3 regions of the Mesorhizobium sp. B2-6-1 genome follow, and region 2 is predicted to be linked to each of the others. Evidence: predicted binding sites of a transcription regulator. Region 2 holds the regulator's gene; each other region holds the start of a gene.
The links. The regulator LexA, encoded in region 2, represses DNA repair genes until DNA is damaged. The targets are predictions, from matches to a motif close to TGTTCNNNNTGTGTTCNG.
Positions count from the first base shown of each region.

Region 1: FJ443_RS04445 (helicase-related protein) is a predicted target of LexA. The motif match lies at 4,746-4,763, and genes of this name have one in related genera.
Region 3: FJ443_RS05940 (PA0069 family radical SAM protein) is a predicted target of LexA. The motif match lies at 1,726-1,743, and genes of this name have one in related genera.

Region 1 covers NZ_VFUH01000001.1:859,806-867,044, reverse strand. The annotation lists gene FJ443_RS04475 (citrate synthase/methylcitrate synthase) at 1-10, opposite strand, end outside; gene FJ443_RS04470 (citrate synthase) at 102-1,244, shown strand; gene phaR (polyhydroxyalkanoate synthesis repressor PhaR) at 1,269-1,877, opposite strand; gene FJ443_RS04460 (hypothetical protein) at 1,995-2,192, opposite strand; gene FJ443_RS04455 (acetyl-CoA C-acetyltransferase) at 2,173-3,357, shown strand; gene phbB (acetoacetyl-CoA reductase) at 3,487-4,212, shown strand; gene FJ443_RS04445 (helicase-related protein) at 4,931-7,239, shown strand, end outside.
Region 2 covers NZ_VFUH01000005.1:161,474-168,712, reverse strand. The annotation lists gene FJ443_RS13305 (TetR/AcrR family transcriptional regulator) at 1-308, opposite strand, end outside; gene lexA (transcriptional repressor LexA) at 646-1,389, shown strand; gene FJ443_RS13295 (ComEC/Rec2 family competence protein) at 1,383-3,833, opposite strand; gene gltX (glutamate--tRNA ligase) at 3,937-5,361, shown strand; gene gltA (citrate synthase) at 5,544-6,872, shown strand; gene lpxB (lipid-A-disaccharide synthase) at 6,952-7,239, opposite strand, start outside.
Region 3 covers NZ_VFUH01000002.1:252,358-259,596, forward strand. The annotation lists gene moaB (molybdenum cofactor biosynthesis protein B) at 1-427, shown strand, start outside; gene FJ443_RS05930 (hypothetical protein) at 750-995, shown strand; gene FJ443_RS05935 (glycosyltransferase) at 1,144-1,668, opposite strand; gene FJ443_RS05940 (PA0069 family radical SAM protein) at 1,818-2,972, shown strand; gene FJ443_RS05945 (ribonuclease HII) at 3,115-3,810, shown strand; gene FJ443_RS05955 (F0F1 ATP synthase subunit B) at 4,132-4,623, opposite strand; gene FJ443_RS05960 (F0F1 ATP synthase subunit B) at 4,634-5,233, opposite strand; gene FJ443_RS05965 (F0F1 ATP synthase subunit C) at 5,312-5,536, opposite strand; gene FJ443_RS05970 (F0F1 ATP synthase subunit A) at 5,621-6,379, opposite strand; gene FJ443_RS05975 (AtpZ/AtpI family protein) at 6,467-6,865, opposite strand; gene FJ443_RS05980 (cell wall hydrolase) at 7,122-7,239, opposite strand, start outside.

The sequences.
Region 1 (7,239 bases), on a different contig from region 2:
CGTTCGCCATGGCTTTGTCTCCTTGAGCTTTTCCGACACTAAGGATAAGGATGGGCAACACGCGCATCAATCTTGATCAACATAATCAATATGGGACCGACATGTCCGAATGGCTGTCGCGGGACGAGGCACTGGAACGGCTCAAGGTGCGGCCGCAGACGCTCTACGCCTATGTCAGTCGCGGGCGCATCGGCATGCGCCCGGACAGTGCCGATCCACGCCGCAGCCAATATCGCGTCGACGATATCGCGGCCCTGATGATGCGAAGAGAGCGCGGACGCAGCCCATCGGCCATCGCCGAAAGCGCCATCGCCTGGGGCGAACCCTCGCTCGTCACCTCGATCTCGACCGTTTCGCACGGCCACCTTGTCTATCGGGGCCGCGACGCCGTTGCGCTGTCCGAACATGCCACGCTCGAAGAGACCGCCGCCGTGCTGTGGGCCCTGCCTGAGCCGGTGGGTTTCGAGGCTCCGGCCTCGGATCAATCCCAACAACTCGGCCGAGCCACGGCCTTCATGCAACTTGCCATGCTCGCCGGCCAGGCGCGGCCTTCACTAGGGCGCGGCGCCGCCTCGCTGTGCGCCGACGCCGCGCGCGCGATCGGCGTGCTAGCCGGCGCTCTTGGCGCCTCGGCGGGATCAGATCCGGTGCACATGCGGTTGGCGCGAGGCTGGTCGGTGGATGAAGGCGGGGCGCAGGCTATCCGGCGCGCCCTTGTGCTGCTTGCCGATCACGAACTCAACGCATCGACCTTCGCGGCGCGCGTCGCGGCCTCGACCGGAGCCTCGCCCGCCGCCTGCCTGCTCGCGGGTCTGGCGACACTTTCCGGTCCGCGGCACGGTGGCGCCGGCGAGGCGGTGATGCAACTCGCGGACGATGCGGCGCGGCACGGCGCCGATGCGGCGATCCGGCGCTGGCTCGGCCATGACAGGCCTTTGCCAGCGTTTGGCCATCCGCTCTATCCCGAAGGCGATCCCCGCGCCACGGCGCTTTTGGCGGCCATCGAGAACACCGACAGAACATTGCGATCGCTGGAAATCGCCGCCATTGCCGCGACCGGCGCCCGCCCGAACGTCGACTTTGCCCTGGCCGTTCTGACGCGCAGCCTCGACCTGCCGCGCGATGCGCCGTTCCAGCTGTTCGCGCTTGGGCGCAGCGTTGGCTGGGCCGCCCACATGGTCGAACAGGCAATGAGCGGCGGCAGCATCAGGCCGCGCGGTCGCTATGAGGGATTATTGCCGTAGGATCGGAAGAAAAGCGCTGCGCGCTCACGACATGGTGTCGAGCTTGCGCTGCATGGCCGCGATCTGGTCCTTCAACTGCTGCAGATCGTCGGGTTTTTCCGGCGTTTCCTTCCTGGCCGGTTCGGCGGGGGCCGCCGCAGGTGCCGAGCCTGCCGGCGGGAAAGGCGTGAACAGCCGCATGGCATTCTGGAACATTTCCATGTTGCGGCGCGTCTGCTCCTCCAGCGCCTTGATCGGCGTGGCCATCTTCATCATGTCGAGTGGTGACTTGCCGATGGCGCCCTTCATCTGCTCGCGGAAGCGCTCCTGTTCCTTGGAGAAGGCGATCATCGACTGTTCGAGGAAGCTCGGCACGATCATCTGCATCTGGTCGCCGTAGAAGGCGATCAACTGGCGCAGGAACGGGATCGGCAGCATGTTCTGCCCGTCCTTGTTCTCCAATTCGAAGATGATCTGGGTCAGAACCGGATGCGTGATGTCGTCGCCGGTCTTGGCGTCCTGCACCGTGAACTCTTCGCCCTTCTTGACCATTTCGGCCAGGTCCTCGAGCGTCACATAGGTGCTGGTGCCGGTGTTGTAGAGCCGGCGATTGGCATATTTCTTGATGACGATCGGATCGTCTTTCGCAGCCATCTGCATCCTCCCCGGACACCGGCGCGCCTGAGTAAGCCGCCGGTAACGATTGCGCCCGTTCAAAGGATATGCGCAAAAGCGTCACAATTCCAAGCAGTTTGTGCAGTGCGGGATTAATTATCGCTGCATGGCCGGTGAAATATGCTGCGCAGCAGCGGACAGCTTGATGTCGCGGCCATGCGCAGCTTGCTTGCGACGCATGGGTGCCCTGCCGATTTCCGGTTTGACTCGGGGTTGGGAAAGGGCAAGAAAAGTCTTCAATGACAGAACATCAGCTTGAAGTTTGGAGAACAGAATGCCCGCTTCCAATGCCATCGTCGTCGCCAGCGCGGCGCGCACACCGGTCGGTTCCTTCAACGGCGCTTTCGCCGCCACCCCGGCTCACGAGCTTGGCGCCGTCGTCGTAAGGGAATTGTTGTCGCGCGCCGGCGTCGAGGCGGCCGAAGTCGACGAGGTCATTCTTGGCCAGGTGCTGACCGCGGCCCAAGGGCAGAACCCCGCCCGCCAGGCTTCGATCCTCGCCGGGCTGCCCAGGGAGACCACCGCCTGGGGCCTCAACCAGGTGTGCGGCTCGGGCCTGCGCGCCATCGCGCTCGGCATGCAGCAGATCGCCACCGGCGATGCCAAGGTGGTTGTCGCCGGCGGCCAGGAATCGATGTCGATGTCGCCGCACGCCCAGCATCTGCGCGCTGGCGTCAAGATGGGCGACTACAAGATGATCGACACCATGATCAAGGATGGACTGTGGGATGCCTTTAATGGCTATCACATGGGCAACACGGCCGAGAACGTCGCCCGCCAGTTCCAGATCACCCGCGAGGACCAGGACCAGTTCGCGCTGGCCTCGCAGAACAAGGCCGAGGCCGCGCAGAAGGCCGGCCGGTTCAAGGACGAGATCGTCGCCTTCACCATCAAGGGCAAGAAGGGCGATACAATTGTCGACCAGGACGAATACATCCGCCATGGCGCGACGCTGGATGCCATGACCAAACTGAAGCCGGCCTTCGACAAGGACGGCACTGTGACCGCCGCCAATGCCTCCGGCATCAACGACGGCGCCGCCGGCGCGCTTTTGATGAGCGAAGCGGAAGCTGCCAGGCGGGGCATCACCCCGCTGGCGCGCATCGTCTCCTGGGCGACCGCGGGCGTTGACCCGGCGATCATGGGCACCGGTCCGATTCCCGCCTCGCGAAAAGCGCTGGAAAAGGCCGGCTGGTCGGTCGGCGATCTCGACCTGATCGAGGCCAACGAGGCTTTCGCCGCGCAGGCCTGCGCGGTCAACAAGGACATGGGCTGGGATCCCTCGATCGTCAACGTCAATGGCGGCGCCATCGCCATCGGTCATCCGATCGGCGCCTCTGGCGCGCGCATTTTCAACACCCTGGTCCACGAGATGCGCCGAAGAGGTGCCAAGAAGGGTCTCTCCACCCTGTGCATCGGCGGCGGCATGGGTGTCGCCATGTGCGTCGAAGCGCTCTAAAAGACTCTAAAAGAGAAGTGAATGGGGAGTAGCGAATAGGGAAGAACGGCGTCGGCGCAATGGGATATCTGATCCCTGCTCGTTATTCGCTGCTCCCTGTTCACTCTCCCAACCAAAGGGAGGGAGCGCATGACCAAGGTTGCAATCGTCACGGGCGGATCGCGCGGCATCGGCGCGGCAATATCGATGGCGCTGAAGGAAGCCGGCTATTCGGTTGCCGCCAACTACGCCGGCAATGATGAGGCGGCGAGCAAGTTCACGGCCACAACCGGCATCAAGACCTACAAATGGTCGGTCGCCGACTACGACGCCTGCGCCGCCGGCATCAAGCAGGTCGAGGCCGATCTGGGCCCGGTCGCGGTGCTGGTCAACAATGCCGGCATCACGCGCGACGCAATGTTCCACAAGCTGACGCGTGAGCAGTGGAAGGAGGTCATCGACACCAATCTCTCCGGCGTTTTCAACATGACGCATCCGCTGTGGAGCGGCATGCGCGACCGCAAGTTCGGCCGCGTCATCACCATCTCCTCCATCAATGGCCAGAAGGGCCAGGCCGGGCAGGTCAACTACTCCGCGGCCAAGGCCGGCGACATCGGTTTCTCGAAGGCTCTGGCCCAGGAAGGAGCCCGCGCGGGCATCACCGTCAACATCATCTGCCCAGGCTATATCGCCACCGAAATGGTCCGGGCGATCGATGAGAAGGTGCTCAACGAACGCATCATCCCGCTAATCCCGGTCGGGCGCCTCGGCGAGCCGGAGGAGATCGCGCGCTGCGTCGTCTTCCTCGCCTCCGAGGACGCCGGCTTCATCACGGGATCGACCATCACCGCCAATGGCGGCCAGTACTTCGCCTGAGGTCTCGCCGGGCTGCCGGCTTCCCGGTGCCGATTGAAGGAGGGCTCGTTCGCCATCCGCTTCGGATGTCCGTGACGCCGTCCGATGACGGCTGTCGGCCTGCTGTTCCAATCCGGCACGCAAAGGTTAATCGCGGCAGCGGGTATTGTGCAAAACTGCCTGGATAAGCTGTGCATTGTCGGTGGAAAACCTGTGCGTAACACTACATCTTGTCGTGAACAAACAGGGAAAATCCCGACATCGCCGATTCGTCGCCCTTTCGTTCCATGTTTGGCCGCAATGTTAACGAGAGCAGTTGCAATCGCCTATCAAACTGTTAATTTCTATTAAGAAAGTTCAACAATTTCATAAGCTTGGATGAAGCAAGGCGGGCTGCCACACGGCTTTGCCAGCGAAAGTTAACGGCAGCTCTCGCCTAGCATGAAACGGGCCAATTCCGTGATTCAGCATGTGGTAAGGATCATCAGCCAAAACTCCACATCTAGCCGTGAACAAAACCTGAATCCGGGCGAGTCAGCGATTCGTCGCCGATTCGTTCCAGACTCGTTCCAACCCTTAATCAGCAGCCGAACCGAAGCTCGACGGAGGTGACTTCGAACCGCCAGCGGAACATTCCGCTTTCGCTTCGCGCCTGAAATCCCTATGTGTCGCCTGTCATACGCGCCACCCGAGGCGTGCTCCCGACAATGAGAGGCCAGAAAGCCTTATTTCCGAGCCGATGAACATCCATCCGAAACCCACCGAGCCGCTGATCCTATCGGGTCGCGACGTGACTGCCGTGCTTGGGCCGACCAACACAGGCAAGACCCATCTCGCCATCGAGCGCATGGTGGCGCATGAAAGCGGCATCATCGGCCTGCCGCTCAGGCTCTTGGCGCGAGAGGTCTACACCCGCGTCTGCGAAAAGGTCGGTGCCCACAAGGTGGCGCTCATCACCGGCGAGGAGAAGATCCAGCCGCCAGGCGCCAGATATTCGGTCTGTACCGTCGAAGCCATGCCGCGCGAGACCGATGCCGCCTTCGTCGCTATCGACGAGGTGCAGCTTGCCGGTGATCTCGAGCGCGGCCATATCTTCACCGACCGCATCCTGCATCTGCGCGGCCGCCAGGAGACGCTGCTGCTCGGCGCCGCCACCATGCACGGCATCTTGCAGCGCCTTTTGAAAGGCGTCTCGGTGGTGACGCGGCCGCGGCTGTCGCACCTCGCCTATGCCGGTTCGAAGAAGCTGACCCGCTTGCCCCGGCGCACAGCGATCGTCGCCTTCTCCGCCGACGAGGTTTATGCCATCGCCGAACTGATCCGCCGCCAGCAGGGCGGTGCGGCCGTCGTGCTTGGCGCGCTCTCGCCCCGCACCCGCAACGCCCAGGTGGCGCTGTTTCAGTCGGGCGACGTCGACTATCTCGTCGCCACCGATGCCATCGGCATGGGCCTTAACCTCGATCTCGACCATGTCGCCTTCGCCCAGAACCGCAAGTTCGACGGCTACCAGTATCGCAACCTGACGGCGGCCGAACTTGGCCAGATCGCCGGGCGCGCCGGCCGGCACCTGCGCGACGGCACGTTTGGCGTCACCGGCCAGGTCGACCCGCTGGACGAGGAATTGGTCAAGAAGATCGAAAGCCACGACTTCGACCCGGTGAAGGTTCTGCAATGGCGCACAGCGCGTTTCAATTTCGCCAGCCTCGACGCGCTGAAGCGCTCGATTGAGACCAATGCCCCGGTGGAGGGCCTGACCCGTGCGCTGCCGGCAGTCGATGCGCAGGCGCTCGAGCACCTGTCGCGTGACGAGGACATCAGGGCGCTCGCCACCGACGCAAGGCGCGTCGCGCTGCTGTGGGAGGCCTGCGCGCTCCCCGACTACCGCAAGATAGCGCCGGCCCAGCACGCCGACCTCATTGCGTCGATCTACATGGACCTCGCCAGGCATGGCCATGTCGACGAGAATTACATGGCCGAGCAGGTGCGCCGCGCCGACACCACCGAGGGCGACATCGATACGCTGTCGCATCGCATCGCCCAGATCCGCACCTGGACATTCGTGTCGAACCGGCCCGGCTGGCTGGCCGATCAGGCACACTGGCAGGAAAAGACGCGCGAAATCGAAGACAGATTGTCGGATGCGCTGCATGAGCGGTTGACGAAACGCTTCGTAGACCGCAGGACTTCCGTCCTCATGCGGCGCCTTAGAGAAAATACCATGCCTGAAGCCGAAATAAGCCCAACCGGAACCGTCCTCGTCGAAGGCCACCATGTCGGCGAGTTGCAGGGGTTCCGTTTCACCGCCGATCAGAGCGCTGGCGGCGAAGACGCCAAGGCCGTGCGCGCGGCCGCCCAGAAGGCGCTGGCGGCGGAGTTCGAGGCACGCGCCGAACGCTTCGGCGCCTGCGCCAATGGCGACATCGCGCTCGGTTCCGACGGCACGCTGCGCTGGATCGGCGCGCCGATCGGCACGCTTGTTGCCGGCGAGGACGCGCTGAAGCCGCGCCTGGTGCTTTTGGCCGATGAACAGCTGACCGGCCCGGCGCGTGACAAGGTCGCGGCGCGTGCCGAGCGCTTCGTCAATTTCCAGATCGAATCCCTGCTGAAGCCGCTGGTCGATTTGAAGAATGCCGAGCAGATATCGGGTATCGGCCGCGGCATCGCCTTCCAGCTGGTCGAGAATTTCGGCCTTATCAATCGCCGCGACATCGCCGAGGAGATGAAGTCGCTCGACCAGGAAGGCCGCGCGGCATTGCGCCGGCTGGGCGTGCGCTTCGGCGCCTATCATGTCTTCGTGCCGGCGCTGATCAAGCCGGCGCCCGCGGGATTGGTGACGTTGCTGTGGGCGCTGAAAAACGACGGCAAGGACAAGCCCGGCTTCGGCGACGTCGTCCATGCGCTGGCATCGGGCCGCACCTCGGTGGTCATCGATCCGGCTTTCGACAAGGCCTTCTACAAGCTTGCCGGCTACCGCAATCTCGGCCGCCGCGCCGTGCGCATCGACATTCTGGAACGGCTGGCCGACCTGATCCGCCCGGCGACCAACTG
Region 2 (7,239 bases):
CCCGCATTGGCTTCGATCAAGGATCGAAACAGGGTCTGCTTGTTGCCGTACCAGTTGTAGAGGGTTTCGTTCGAGGCCGATGCCCGCTTGGCGATAGCAAGCAGGGAGGCGCTCTTGTAGCCGGCTTCCCGGAGCACCGCATAGGCGGCCTCCTCTATCCGTTCGCGTCGCGCGGCCTGCTTCGGCGTGGTCATTGGTGTTCCTCTTCGAAAACCGTACATTATTATACGGTTCGTCAAGCGAACGAACGAACGCAGCCCGTCGCGACCAGTGGTGGTGTCTGGCCGTTTTCCGGCGGAAGTTGGCATTTTGGTTTCGTTTCGTTCACGAGCCGCAGGGGTTTCTAATCCGCCCAAACGCACCCCGCACCTGCCGGTCACCCAGCTTGCAGGCTTGTGCCAAGAGTGGAGACCGGTCGGGCCACAGGCCATTAACCAAAATAGTTTCAAAGGGCCCGGGAGCGCATTGACGACGGACCGCGCTGGCAGGATGCTGGCTGCGGGAGGGCATTTCGTTTCCGTCGCCTTAACAAATTCATTAAACTTTAAATGGTTGCGGAACACAACTGGAACAGATAGTGTTTGTTCTGGGTTTGTTTTCTGATTCTGGTTCCAGACCCTTCGTGCAATGCCTTTGGGGGCCGCCATGCTCACGCGCAAGCAACATGAACTCTTGATGTTCATCCATGAACGGCTGAAGGAAAGCGGCATTCCGCCGTCCTTCGACGAGATGAAGGAAGCGCTGGACCTCGCCTCCAAGTCGGGAATTCATCGGCTGATCACGGCGTTGGAGGAGCGCGGCTTCATTCGCCGCCTGCCCAACCGGGCGCGCGCGCTGGAGGTGCTGCGCCTGCCGGACTCGATCGCGCCGGGTCTTAACGCGGCAAAGAAGTTCTCCCCGAGCGTCATCCAGGGCAGCCTCGGACAGGGCAGCAGCCCTAGCCGGCAGATCAAGCCGGCGACGTCTTCGCGTCTGCCCGCTGCCGGCAATGACGACGACGCGGTTTCAGCGGTGTCGATCCCGGTCATGGGTCGCATCGCAGCGGGTGTGCCGATCGACGCCATCCAGCATCAGACGCATTCCATTTCAGTGCCGCCTGACATGATCATGGGCGGCGAACACTATGCGCTGGAGGTCAAGGGCGATTCGATGATCGAGGCCGGCATTTTCGACGGCGACACGGTCATCATCCGCAATGCCGACACCGCAAGTCCCGGCGAGATCATCGTGGCCCTGGTGGACGAGGAGGAAGCAACGCTGAAGCGCTTCCGCCGAAAGGGTGCTTCGATTGCGCTCGAGGCTGCCAATCCGGCCTATGAAACACGTATTTTCGGACCGGACAGGGTCAAGGTGCAAGGCAAGCTGGTCGGCCTGATCAGGCGCTACTGAGCGGGGTCGGCGGTGGGCTTTTCGGGTTTACGGTAAGGCGGCAGTCCCCTTGCCTCGCGTGAGAATTTCCGCTGTTCGTGCCAGGGCCGATATGGCCTGTCGACGGCAAAGCTGACCCGTGCCGGTGCCGTCGCCGATTGCTGGTCGAAGAAGACGGCGGCACTTCCCTTGCGAGCGAGCTGCCGCTTGGTGATGACGAGAACCAGCGGATTGTGGCAGGGATCGTAGCCCGCGGGGTCGTTGATGACGATCAGATCCGCATAGGAGCAGGCCCTCCAGGCGTCCTTGCGATCCTCCACCTGCGCGATGATCGCCCCCGAGGTATGCCGGGCCATGCACAGGCCCGTGAAGCAATAGAAAGGCGCTCCCGCCGGAAGTTGCGCGGGATCGAAGATGTCGAACTGTCGGTCTCCGCTGTCGAACAGTTCCGGCGCAACGATGGTTTCGGACTTCAGCGCGCGTTTCCAATTATCGACGGTGAATTCGTTCGGGCGCGCCCGGTTGATCGCGAGCTCGCCGCCGCCGATCGGCAACGCCACCAGGCGGGCATCCTCCGAAATCAGCACGTCCGGCGTGCGCGTGTCCGAGACGGTCAACAGGCCGGCGAGCGCGAAGGGAAGTGCCGCCAGCCGCAGCCATGTCGTGGCCATCGTCGCGATGACCAGGGCGATCGCCACCAGAAGGACGGATTGCTGCGAAATCAACCCGACCGCGTCGACCGGCGAGCGTTGCGAGATCCATCCTGATATGGCGATCATCGCGGTCAGTCCCTTGCCCATCAGATAAAGGGATGGTCCATCGAACCCGAACGGCATCAGCAGCGCGCTGGCAACCGCAAGGAACATCACGACCGAAACGATCGGCATGACGGCAAGATTGGCGAACAGGCTGAGCGGCGACACGCGCTGGAAATGCCAGATGGCGAAAAGCGCCGTGGCGCTTCCCGCGATAATCGAGGTCATCGCCAGCCCACCTGTCGCCAGCAGCAATTTTCGCGTCAGCAGGCCAGGCAAGGTCCGTTGCGGCGGCGGGGTCCGCGCTTTGTCGGCTTTGCGATCCGACCAGCCGGCATAGGCGCCGACCAGGGCCGCGGTGGCGGCGAAGGACATCTGGAAGCTCGGCCCTACCACCTCGTGCGGCGACACCACGATGACGGCGATCGCCGAAATAGCCAGATTGCGCATGGTGAGTGCCGCCCGATCGAACAGAACGGCGATCAGCATCACCGCCAGCATGATGAAGCTGCGTTCGGCGGCGACAACGACGCCCGAAATGACGAGGTAGGCGGCGATGGAGAAAAGTGCCGCCGCGGCCGCGTATTTCTTGACCGGCCGGCGGGAGGAAAAATTCGGGAACAGCGCGAAGCCGCCACGCAGCAGACCCATGACCGTGCCGGCGACCAGCGCCATGTGCAGCCCGGAAATTGAGATGATGTGGTAGATGCCGGTGCGTCGCATCGCTTCATTGATCTCGTCGGGAATCCCGGCGCGCACACCCACGATCAGCGCCGCGGCGATCTCGCCCTCGGCGCCGCCGATGCTGCCCCTGATATGGTCGGCAATGCTTTCGCGAGCACTCTCGATGGCGGCTGAAAGGGCGGCCCACAGCGGCCTGTCATCGGCTGAGACGATTTTGGGGTTGCCGAGAAAGAAGCCGCTGGCGCCTATGCCGGCGAAGTAGCTGTCGAAGGAAAAGTCGTAGCTGTCCGGCCGCACCGGTCCGGTCGGCGGCAACAGCCTGGCATAGCCGGTCACGAGCGAACCGGCCGTCACTTCAGCCGGCACCTTGCGTGCCGAAAGGCGAACGCGCTCCGGCGCGTAGAGTAGTTTCGGCCGCGCGGTCGATGTCACATCGATGGTCAGCCGGATGCGCCCGGTCTCCATCTGGTCGACCGAAACGACGCGGCCGGTGATTTGCGTGGAGATTTCCGAGCCCAGCATCCGCGTTCCCGCTCGCCACGTCTCGACTTTGCCGGCGAGCATGCCGAGCGCGCACAACAGCGCCGCCATGAAGCACAGATGCGTTTTCGGCCATGAGCGTGAAACGAGCGCGCACAGCGACATCAGGATCGCGACCGCGACAGGCTTGGCAAAGCCCGGCTCCGCCGCCAGCGAAAAATAGGCGATCGATCCGCATGCCAGGAACACCGGCACGAGCAGGAAGGCTATGCCCCGATCGAGTTCGAGCTCGGACGCTCTGGCCACGCCGTTGCGCAGACGAGGCCATGAAGCACGGCCGAACTCACGGCGCAGACGCACGGCCGCGCCGGCTGCGGGAATGCCGGGCGGCGTGGAAACATCCGCCGGCGGCGACTTGCTCGGCTGCTGTAGGGGCGACAACGCCAGCGGCAATGAGGCGGGCGCGGGCGTGGCAAAAAAAGAGCGTTCGCTGACGCCGGCAACGACGTCCTCGCCTTCCTCCGCGCCCCTGCCCGCTCCAGCCATCGGGTCTGCCCCTTGCGCCCTCGACACCCTATGCTACATGAACGCGCGACGCGCGAAAGTGCGTGTGATCCGCACCCCGCTCCAGACGTTTCCCGAGAGTTGTATGTCCGACAAGGTTGTCACCCGTTTTGCCCCCTCGCCCACCGGCTACCTGCACATCGGCGGCGCGCGTACGGCGCTCTTCAACTGGCTCTACGCCAAGCACACCGGCGGTACGATGCTGCTGCGCATCGAGGACACCGACCGCGAGCGCTCCACCGATGCGGCGACAGCAGCCATTCTCGAAGGACTGACTTGGCTCGGCCTCACCTGGGACGGCGACGCCGTCTCGCAGTTCGAGCGCGCGCCGCGCCATCGCGAGGTGGCCGAGGAGCTGGTGCGCATGGGCAAGGCTTACTACAGCTACGAGACCCCTGCCGAGCTTGAGGCAATGCGCGACGCGGCGCGGGCCAAGGGCCTGCCGCCGCGCTATGACGGAAGCTGGCGTGACCGCGACCCTTCGCAGGCGCCTCCTGGCGTCAAGGGCGCGATCCGCATCAAGGCGCCGACCAAAGGCGAGACGGTGGTGCATGACCGTGTCCAGGGCGACGTGCGCTTTCCCAACAAGGATCTGGACGACTTCATCATCCTGCGCTCGGACGGCAATCCGACCTACATGCATGCCGTCGTCGTTGACGATCACGACATGGGCGTCACCCACATCATCCGTGGCGACGACCACCTGACCAATGCCGCCCGCCAGACCGTGATCTACAACGCCATGGGCTGGGATGTGCCTTCAATGTCGCACATACCGCTGATCCACGGCGCCGACGGCGCCAAGCTGTCGAAGCGGCACGGCGCGCTGGGCGTGGAGGCCTACCGCGCCATGGGCTACCTGCCCGAAGCGCTGCTCAACTACCTGGCTCGGCTCGGCTGGAGCCACGGCGACGACGAGATCATGTCGATCCAGGACATGATCGCATGGTTCGACATCGGCGATGTGAACAAGGGCGCCGCCCGCTTCGATTTCGCCAAGCTGGAGGCGCTGAACGGCGTCCATATGCGCCGCATGGGCGATGCCGAGCTGTTCGATATCTTCATTGCCACCTTGCCCTATCTCGAGGGCGGCCCGGCGATGGCCGCACGCCTCGACGACAAGAACAGGGCGCAGTTGCTGGCAGCGCTGCCGGGCCTGAAGGAGCGCGCCAAGACGCTGGTCGAACTTGTCGACGGCGCCGCCTTCCTGTTAGCCGCGCGGCCACTGCCGATCGACGAAAAGGCAGCCCTGCTGCTCAATGACGAGGCGCGCAAGATTTTGCGTGGCGCTCGCGACGCCCTCGAGGCGGTTTCAGGCGACTGGACGGCGGCCTCGACTGAAGCCGCGATCCGGGACTATGCGACGGCCGGCGGCCACAAGCTCGGCGCCGTCGCCCAGCCCTTGCGCGCCGCCTTGACAGGCAAGAGCACCTCGCCCGGCGTGTTCGACGTTCTCGCCGTGCTTGGTCGCGAGGAGAGCCTGGCGCGCATCGCCGATCAAATCGATTAGGAGCAATCTGGCCCAAGAAGATTGGCATTGAAAGGCGCGTTTCGCAGTGCAACATTGAGCCTTGGCCCAATCTGGCACGCACTTCCTAAAATGCGGTCGCGAATACGCGCATTCGGTGACTTCGACGTGTCGCTTTGCAGAATTTGCCTTTGCCGGCATGAGGAAACAAGAAGGAGTTTGCAATGACCGAAGCTGCGACAAGACGGGAACTGGGCGGCAAGACCCAGGAAGCCACGGCAAAGCTGGAATTCGCCGGCAAGACGCACGAATTCAAGGTGCGAAGTGGTTCAGTCGGGCCTGACGTCATCGACATCGCCACGCTGTACAGCACCACCGGCGCCTTCACCTACGATCCCGGCTTCACCTCGACGGCAAGCTGCGAGTCCGAGATCACGTTCATCGATGGCGACGCCGGCATTCTCCTGCATCGCGGCTATCCGATCGACCAGTTGGCCGAACATGGCGACTTCCTGGAAGTCTGCTATCTCCTGCTCTACGGCGAACTGCCGACCAAGGCGCAGAAGGACGATTTCGATTACCGCGTGACGCGCCACACCATGGTGCATGAGCAGATGTCGCGCTTCTTCACCGGCTTCCGCCGCGACGCGCATCCGATGGCGGTGATGTGCGGCGTGGTCGGCGCGCTGTCGGCCTTCTATCACGACTCCACCGACATCTCGGATCCTTACCAGCGCATGGTGGCGTCGATGCGGCTGATCGCCAAGATGCCGACGATCGCGGCCATGGCCTACAAATACCATATCGGCCAGCCCTTCATTTACCCGAAGAACGAACTGAATTTCGCCGCCAACTTCCTGCACATGTGCTTTGCCGTGCCGTGCGAGGAATACAAGATCAACCCGGTCCTGGCGCGCGCCATGGAGCGCATCTTCATCCTGCACGCCGACCACGAGCAGAACGCTTCGACCTCTACCGTTCGGCTCGCCGGCTCGTCTGGCGCCAATCCGTTCGCCTGCATCGCCGCCGGCATCGCCTGCCTGTGGGGCCCGGCGCATGGCGGCGCCAACGAAGCGGCGCTGAACATGCTCGGCGAGATCGGCCATGTCGATCATATTCCGGAATTCATCGCCCGCGCCAAGGACAAGGACGATCCGTTCCGGCTGATGGGCTTTGGCCACCGCGTCTACAAGAACTACGATCCGCGCGCCAAGATCATGCAGAAGACCGCGCATGAGGTGCTGGGCGAACTCGGCATCAAGGACGATCCGCTGCTCGACATCGCCATGGAACTGGAGAAGATCGCACTCACCGATCCCTATTTCATCGAGAAGAAGCTCTATCCCAATGTCGACTTCTATTCCGGCATCACGCTGAAGGCGCTGGGCTTCCCCACCACCATGTTCACCGTGCTGTTCGCCGTCGCCCGCACCGTCGGCTGGATCGCGCAGTGGAAGGAGATGATTGAGGATCCGCGCCAGAAGATCGGCCGCCCCCGCCAGCTCTACACCGGCGCGCCGGAGCGAGACTACGTGCCGATCGCGAAGCGGTAAAAAGGAAGAAGTGAATAAAAGTGAGTAGTCAGTAGGGAAAGAGCGGTAATCCTACTCACTACTCACTACTCACTACTCACTACTCACTACTCACTCTCTTGATATACCCCATCACCACCTGCGCGGCGATGTCGCCTGACGGCTTGGCGGTTGTCATGCGCCGCGCGATCTCGGCGAACCCGTCCTTCTGCCATCTGCGCATGCCTGTGTCGGCGAACAGCGCTTCGAGTTGGCGGGCCAGATTGTTCGGCTTGACATACTCGTTGTAGAATTCCGGGATCAGCGCCCGATCCGATATCAGATTGGGTAGCAGCGCCGACCAGACCGAAACGAGATATGGCGCCACGATGCGCGCAACAGGGTCAAG
Region 3 (7,239 bases), on a different contig from region 2:
CCACATCCTTGCCGCCCGCGATATCGTCACCGACGATGGAGACAAGATCCGCAACAAGGTGCTCGGCTGGTCGAAGGATGATGGGATCGATGTGGTCATCACCACCGGCGGCACCGGCTTCACCGGGCGCGACGTGACGCCGGACGCGCTGGAGCCGATCTTCGAAAAGCGCATGGATGGTTTTTCCGAGGTGTTCCACCGCATTTCCTACGACAAGATCGGCACCTCCACGATCCAGAGCCGAGCGACCGGCGGCGTCGTCAACGCCACCTTCGTCTTCGTGCTGCCGGGCTCGCCCGGCGCCTGCAAGGATGCCTGGGACGGCATCTTGAAGGCGCAGCTCGACTACCGGCACATGCCCTGCAACTTCGTCGAGATCATGCCGCGCCTGGACGAGCACCTGCGGCGCGGCATGTCGGCTCCGTGAAAGCCGAGGCAAGGCGCTGGTTTCACGCCGCGTTTGCCAGGCAGAACACCGCCTTCGCCTTCGAAAGACCATTCCAAACCGGATGCGGCAGGACGTATCGTCTCGCGGCGGCGGCCATCGCCGTTGAAGACGGGCGGACGCGATGACAGTGCATAATGGCGGGTGCCATTGCGGCAACATACGCCTTCGATTTTCAACCGAGCTCGATCCATCGAAAATCGAGGTTCGCGCCTGCCAGTGCTCGTTCTGTACCAAGCATGGCTCGCGCGCCGTCGCCGATCCGGACGGCAGACTGGTCATATCAGTCAAGGACATCCAGCGATTGAAGAAATACCGTTTTGGATTGGGGACGGCCGACTACCTGATCTGCGGTGAATGCGGTGCCTATACCGCCGCAATCGCCGGAGAGGACGATGCCAGGGCAATCGTCATCATCAACGCCCTGGACGATCAAAGGTCGTTCAGTCAGGAACCGATCCCGGTCGACTACGACGCGGAAAGCAAGGCACAGCGTCAAGCCAGACGTCGTCTTCGCTGGATGCCTGTCGAGATGCGTTTTAGCGAATGACCGGCTCGCCGTGGAAGCGCCGGCGCGAGGACCGCGAGACACCGAAACCACTTCCATCATCAGCCGCGGCCTGCGCGCCGGCACCCGCGTGATCGGAAGCTAGCTGCGCGTCACATGTGCAACGCACGTAGACAGAGCAGCTGCAAAATCATTTGGACGGGCGGTGCTCTTGTTTTGCCGGAGCGGCCCAGATTTCGGCATCCAGCCGCTTGGTCGCCAGGCCGCGAGCGAGAGCCTCGGCGCTGCCGGCTCTTTTCGACAAGGATGCGGCCTGGCGCTTGCTGATCAGCAGCCCGTCGGCCAAGGCACGGTTTGCCGAGAAGATACGGGCCAGGAATGGCGCGCGGCCGGCGCGTGTGCGTGAAAACCGCGCCGCCATGGTTTGCCTCGCTGTATGCGCAACGACCTCGTCGATCCATCCGTCGACCAGCCGCGCGCCCGGTTCCAGCAGCAACAGCCAATCGCCTTTCGCGTGCCGGATGGCCGCCGCGACGCCGTCGGTCGCATACTGGCACCCGGCATGCTCGGCGACGCGATGGGTCTGGTCGGTGGAACCGGTGTCGCAGACGATGACCTCGCGCACCACGCCCTCGACCGCGCCGCCGATCAGCGTCGCCAGCGTGCGGGCGAGGCCCTCCTCGTCATTGTGGGTCTCGATAAGAACGGTGAGCATCGTGTGCCGAATAGCGGAAAGCGGAACGCAGCGCCAGTTTTGCGGCGCACCATAGAAAGTTCTTGCTTTGTTCTCGTTCGGCAAATAGGATTAAATTCATGAGCAGAGCGATTCGAAACAACATGGACAGTCCTTGGGAGCGGGCGAAGATGGAACCGATCATGCGCGCCGACATTGCCGCCTTCGGAGCAGGACGAGCCGAAATGGCCAACGCGATGATCGAGCAGAGCGGCATGCGCGTCCGCCCCGACCGCAACCGCGGCCGGTCGGCAGGCATCAACCCGTCCGGTCGGTTCGAGCCGGTCAGCCGGCATGTCTTCGACGATGGCTGGAACTCGCTGGAGGAACTGCCTCCCTTCAAGACCGAGGTACAGGTCGAGAAGCCGCGTACCATCATCACCCGCAATGAATCGCCCGACATCTCCTTCGACCGCTCGATCAATCCCTATCGCGGCTGCGAGCATGGCTGCGTCTATTGCTTTGCGCGGCCTACGCATAGTTTCATGGGCCTGTCGCCGGGGCTGGATTTCGAATCCAAGCTGTTCGCCAAGCCCGACGCGGCGCGCCTGCTCGACAAGGAACTGTCGAAGGACGGTTACCAGCCGCGGACCATCGCCATCGGCACCAATACCGATCCCTACCAGCCGATCGAGAAGCAGTACCGGATCATGCGCGAGATCCTCGAAGTGCTGGAGGCGCGCGGCCACCCGGTCGGCATCGTCACCAAATCCGCTCTGGTGACGCGCGATATCGACATCTTGTCACGCATGGCCGAACGGGGCCTCGCCAAGGTGGCGTTGTCGGTGACGACGCTCGACCGCATGCTGGCGCGCACCATGGAGCCACGCGCCTCGACGCCGGCCAAGCGGCTGGAGGCGATCAGGCAGCTTGCGGATGCCGGCATCCCTGCTTCGGTCATGGTGGCGCCGATCATCCCCGGGCTGACCGATCAGGAGATGGAACGCATCCTCGATTCGGCGCACCATGCCGGCGCACGCGAGGCGGGCTATGTCGTGCTGCGCCTGCCGCTCGAGGTCAGCCCGATCTTCAAGGACTGGCTGCTGCGCCACTATCCCGACCGCTATCGCCATGTGATGTCGCTGATCCGCTCGATGCGCGAGGGCAAGGATTACGATTCGGAATGGGGCAAGCGCATGAAGGGCGCGGGTCCTTACGCCTGGCAGATCGGCCGGCGCTTCGAAATCACCGCCAAGCGGCTCGGTCTCAATGCCGAGCGGCGCACGCTGCGGACCGACCAGTTCGTCGCCGCCGGCAAGGACCAGGAGCAGTTGATGCTGCTTTGAACGACCGCGGCTGTTTGCCGCCGTGGCGAAAAAATCCCGTCCGGCCTGCCCCGGCCTGCAGACGGTGCCCTCCCGGTCCGGCGCCCCACCCGACCCGGAGGGACTTGCGGAGAATCAGAGCCGATGCGAACCTCGCCGCAACATGGCTCGCGCGCGTTCTGATTCTCCGCCTCTCTTCGAAATCGTCGAGAAACCCGATTTCTCCTTCGAGACGAAGGCGATGGCCGAAGGCCTGTGGCCGGTCGCGGGGATGGACGAGGCCGGACGCGGCCCGCTGGCCGGACCGGTGGTGGCGGCTGCGGTCGTGCTCGACCCTGCCAACATCCCCGACGGCCTCGACGATTCCAAACGGCTCAGCCATTTGCAACGCGAGGCGCTGTTCGTGCGCATCATCGGCTCCGCGCTCGGCGTGTCGATGGCCTCGGTCAGCGCCGAGGGCATTGACGGCAGCAACATCCTCAAGGCGAGCCTGGAGGCGATGCGCCGTGCGGTCGCCGGCCTGCCGGTGCAGCCGAAGCTCGCGCTTGCCGATGGGCGCGACGTGCCGCCGGGCCTGCCTTGCACGGGGCGCGCGCTGATCAAGGGCGACCAGCGCTCGCAATCCATCGCCGCCGCCTCGATCGTCGCCAAGGTGATGCGCGACCGCATGATGTGCGGCTGCGGCAGCCATCACCAGCACTATGGCTTCGAAGTGCATATGGGCTATGCCACGGTCCGCCATCGCACCGCGATCGAGACGCACGGGCCGGTGGCGCGGCTGCACCGCGTGTCGTTCGCGCCATTCAGGCTTGAAGGTGCCGAGGTGGTGGAAGAAGAGAGCTTCGCCGGGCTGGATTAGGGCGGCTCGATCTATCTTGCGTTGGTAGGATTGGCGAAAGCGGCGGTGACAGCCAATCTCCCCCCTCGTGGGGGAGATGTCCGGCAGGACAGAGGGGGGCGCTGTCCCTCCAGCCTATCAGTTAGTCTTGCCCAGGTTCCCTGCACTATCGGCACCCAATTCAGCTGATTTTGAATCGAGCGCTGGCGTTCCTTCGCGCCCCCCTCTGCCCTGCCGGGCATCTCCCCCACGAGAGGGGAGATCGGCAGCGTTGACCTCCGCGCCACAACAAAAAGCCGCCGGGTTTCCCAGGCGACCTTTTTTCATTTCTGTTGTTTCAGCTCAGTTCAGCTTCGCCTTCACATCGGCGAGCGAGGTCTTGAACAGGTCGGCTCCCGCCTTGGCGTCGATCTTGCCGGCGAGCAGCGTGCGAGCGGCTTCGACGGCGATGTCGACGGCGCTGGCGCGCACTTCGCCGATCGCCTCGCGCTCGGCCTGGCCGATCTTCTGTTCGGCAAGAGCGGTGCGCCGCGCGACGTAGTCCTCGGTCTTCTTGTGCGCCTCGGCGGCGAGCAGTTCGGCTTCGCGCTTGGCCGCGGCGACGATGTCTGCGGCCTCCTGCTCGGCTTCCTTGCGCTTGCGCTGATATTGGCCAAGCAGCTGCTGGGCCTCCTCGCGCAGCCTGCGCGCCTCGTCGAGCTCGCTGCTGATCCTGGCGGCGCGGGCATCGAGCGCCTTGGCGATCAGGCGGGGCACCTTGATGTAGATAGCGATGCCCAAAAAGATGACCAGGGCGATCGTGGCCCAGAGCGTTGCAAGAGATGTGGCGTCCATGATGCGCTCCTCACCCGGCCACGGATTTGACCGCGGCCGCGATCTCGGCCTTGCTGGCCTTGCCGCCGACCAGCGCCTCGACGATCGCCGAGGCAGTGTCCTCGGCGATGCTGCCGACTTCCTTCATGGCGTTGGCCTTGATGGAAGAGATGCGCGCCTCGGCCTCGCCGAGCTTCTCGTCGAGCGCGGCCTCGATCTTCTTGCGCGCGGTCTCGGCTTCCGCCTTGGCCGCGTCATTGGCCTGCTGGCCGATGGCGTTGGCGTTCTTCTTGGCTTCCGCCAATTCCTGCTCGTAAGCAGCAACGGCAGCGTCGGCCTCGCCCTTCAACTTCGCGGCCTGATCGAGATCCTGGCTGATGCGGTCGTTGCGGACATCGATGATGCCGCCGACGCGCGGCACCACCACCCTCTTCAGGAAGAGGTAGAAGAGCCCGAACGTGATCGCCAGCCAAAGAAGCTGCGACGGAAACGTCGCCGGATCGAATGGCGGAAACATGCCATGCGCTTCGGCAGGCACGCTGGTGCCGGAATGCGTGTCGCCTTCCGTCGCAGCGTGGCCAGCCTCGGTGGCAGGCGCGGACTCTTGCGCAAAGGCAGATGTCACGAACATGGACTATCCCCTGATATCAGACCCGCCGCTCTCGCGGCCGGCCTGTCCAATCTTCCCATAGCTTAGCCAAATAGCGGCTCAGCCAAACAGGGCCAGCAGCGCGATGAGAAGCGAGAAGATGCCCAGAGCTTCGGTCACGGCGAAGCCGAAGATCAGACGGCCGAACTGGCCATCGGCGGCCGACGGGTTGCGCAGCGCGCCCGAGAGATAGCTGCCGAAGATGTTGCCGAGGCCAATGCCCGCGCCGCCCATGCCGAGGCAAGCGATGCCGGCGCCGATGTACTTTGCTGCTTCTACGTCCATTTGTTCAACTCCTTTGGATCTGAAATTCCGTTGCGATTCCATTCCGGCGGCAATGTTGAAAACTCTTGCGCCGGAAATTTTTTATCAGTGCCCCGGGTGCAGGGCGTCGTTGAGATACATGCAGGTCAGCACCGCGAAGACATAGGCCTGAAGGAAGGCGACCAGCAGTTCGAGCGCGGTCAACGCCACGGCCATCGCCAGCGGCAGCACCGAGCCAGCGACGCCGACCGCGCCCAGCGCCGAGAGGCTGACGACGAAGCCGGAGAAGACCTTCAGCGTGATGTGCCCGGCGAGCATGTTGGCGAACAGACGAACCGAGAGGCTGACAGGGCGCGAGACGAAGGAGATCACTTCGATCAGCACCACCAGCGGCAGCAGGAACACCGGCACGCCTTGCGGCACGAACAGCTTGAGGAAACCAAGGCCGTGCTTGCCGAAACCGTAGACAATCACGGTGCCGATAACCAAGACGGCGAGGCCGAAGGTGACGATGATGTGGCTGGTGACGGTGAAGAAATACGGGAACAGGCCAAGCAGGTTGGCGACCAGCACGAACATGAACAGGGAAAACACGAAGGGAAAGAACTTCATGCCCTGCGTGCCGGCGGCGTCACGCAACATGTTGCCGACGAATTCATAGGCCATTTCGGAGATCGATTGCAGCCGGCCGGGAACGAGGCTGCGGCTCGACGTCGTCAGAAACAGGAATGCCGCGGCGACGACCACGGTCGCGACCATGAACAGCGCCGAATTGGTAAAGGACAAGTCGTAGCCGCCGATATCGATCGGTATCAGCTTGTTGATATGGAACTGGTGGATCGGATCGACCTTGTCAGCTGCCACGTTCAAACCCCGTCAGTGCCGCATGCGGCCTTGTTACCATGCCGCCCGTCGAAAGGCGGCTATTTCCAAATGCCGCCTGAAGGGCGGTCACTTGCTGTCGTCGCGGCCAGAGCGCGATTTGTCGCCCTGTCCGAATTCCGCCACAACGCCTGCCGAACGCATGACATTGAGCACGCCCGCGCCAAAACCAAGCAGCAGAAACACGATCAGACCCCATGGCGATGTCCCCGCCAGACGGTCGATGATCCAGCCGATGGCGGCACCGACCACCACCCCGGCGATGAACTCGCTGGACAGCTTGAGTGCCTGACCGTACCCGGTCACTGGTTTCGCGTCTTTCCCCTCGAGCCGGTCCGGCCGTCTTGTCGCAAGCGATGCTTCAAGTTCACGCCGGCGGCGCTCAAGTTCGTCGTCGCGGATGGCGGCTTCGTGCTGCTTGCCGCGGCCGGTTTCTCCGGTTCCGCCTGGCCCAGTTTCATCGGCCATCGCAACCCCCCTGCCCGGGCAGACCGTCACCGTCCGTCCGCTTCTAAAGTCGCCGGCAACATAGTTAGAGGGTTTGCGCCCGTCAAGCCACGGGCGGAAGTTCGTTACCATGTATTTTATACAATGAAATCAATATAATAGAGAGGTGCGACATCGTGCCCGCCATGGCGGCGCGGACGCCTTGAGCGAATCCTCCGCGCGACGGCTCTTCGAGAGACCGCGCAGCCGCGCAAAAATATGGACGCCTATCGGGCGTTCAGCTCCAGCCGCCGCCATAGGTGCGGTAGAAGATATGCAGGCCGATCTTGGTCATCTTCTGCATCGTACGCGCCCAGTTGGGATGGACGTAATTGGCATAGTAATGGGTCGACGAT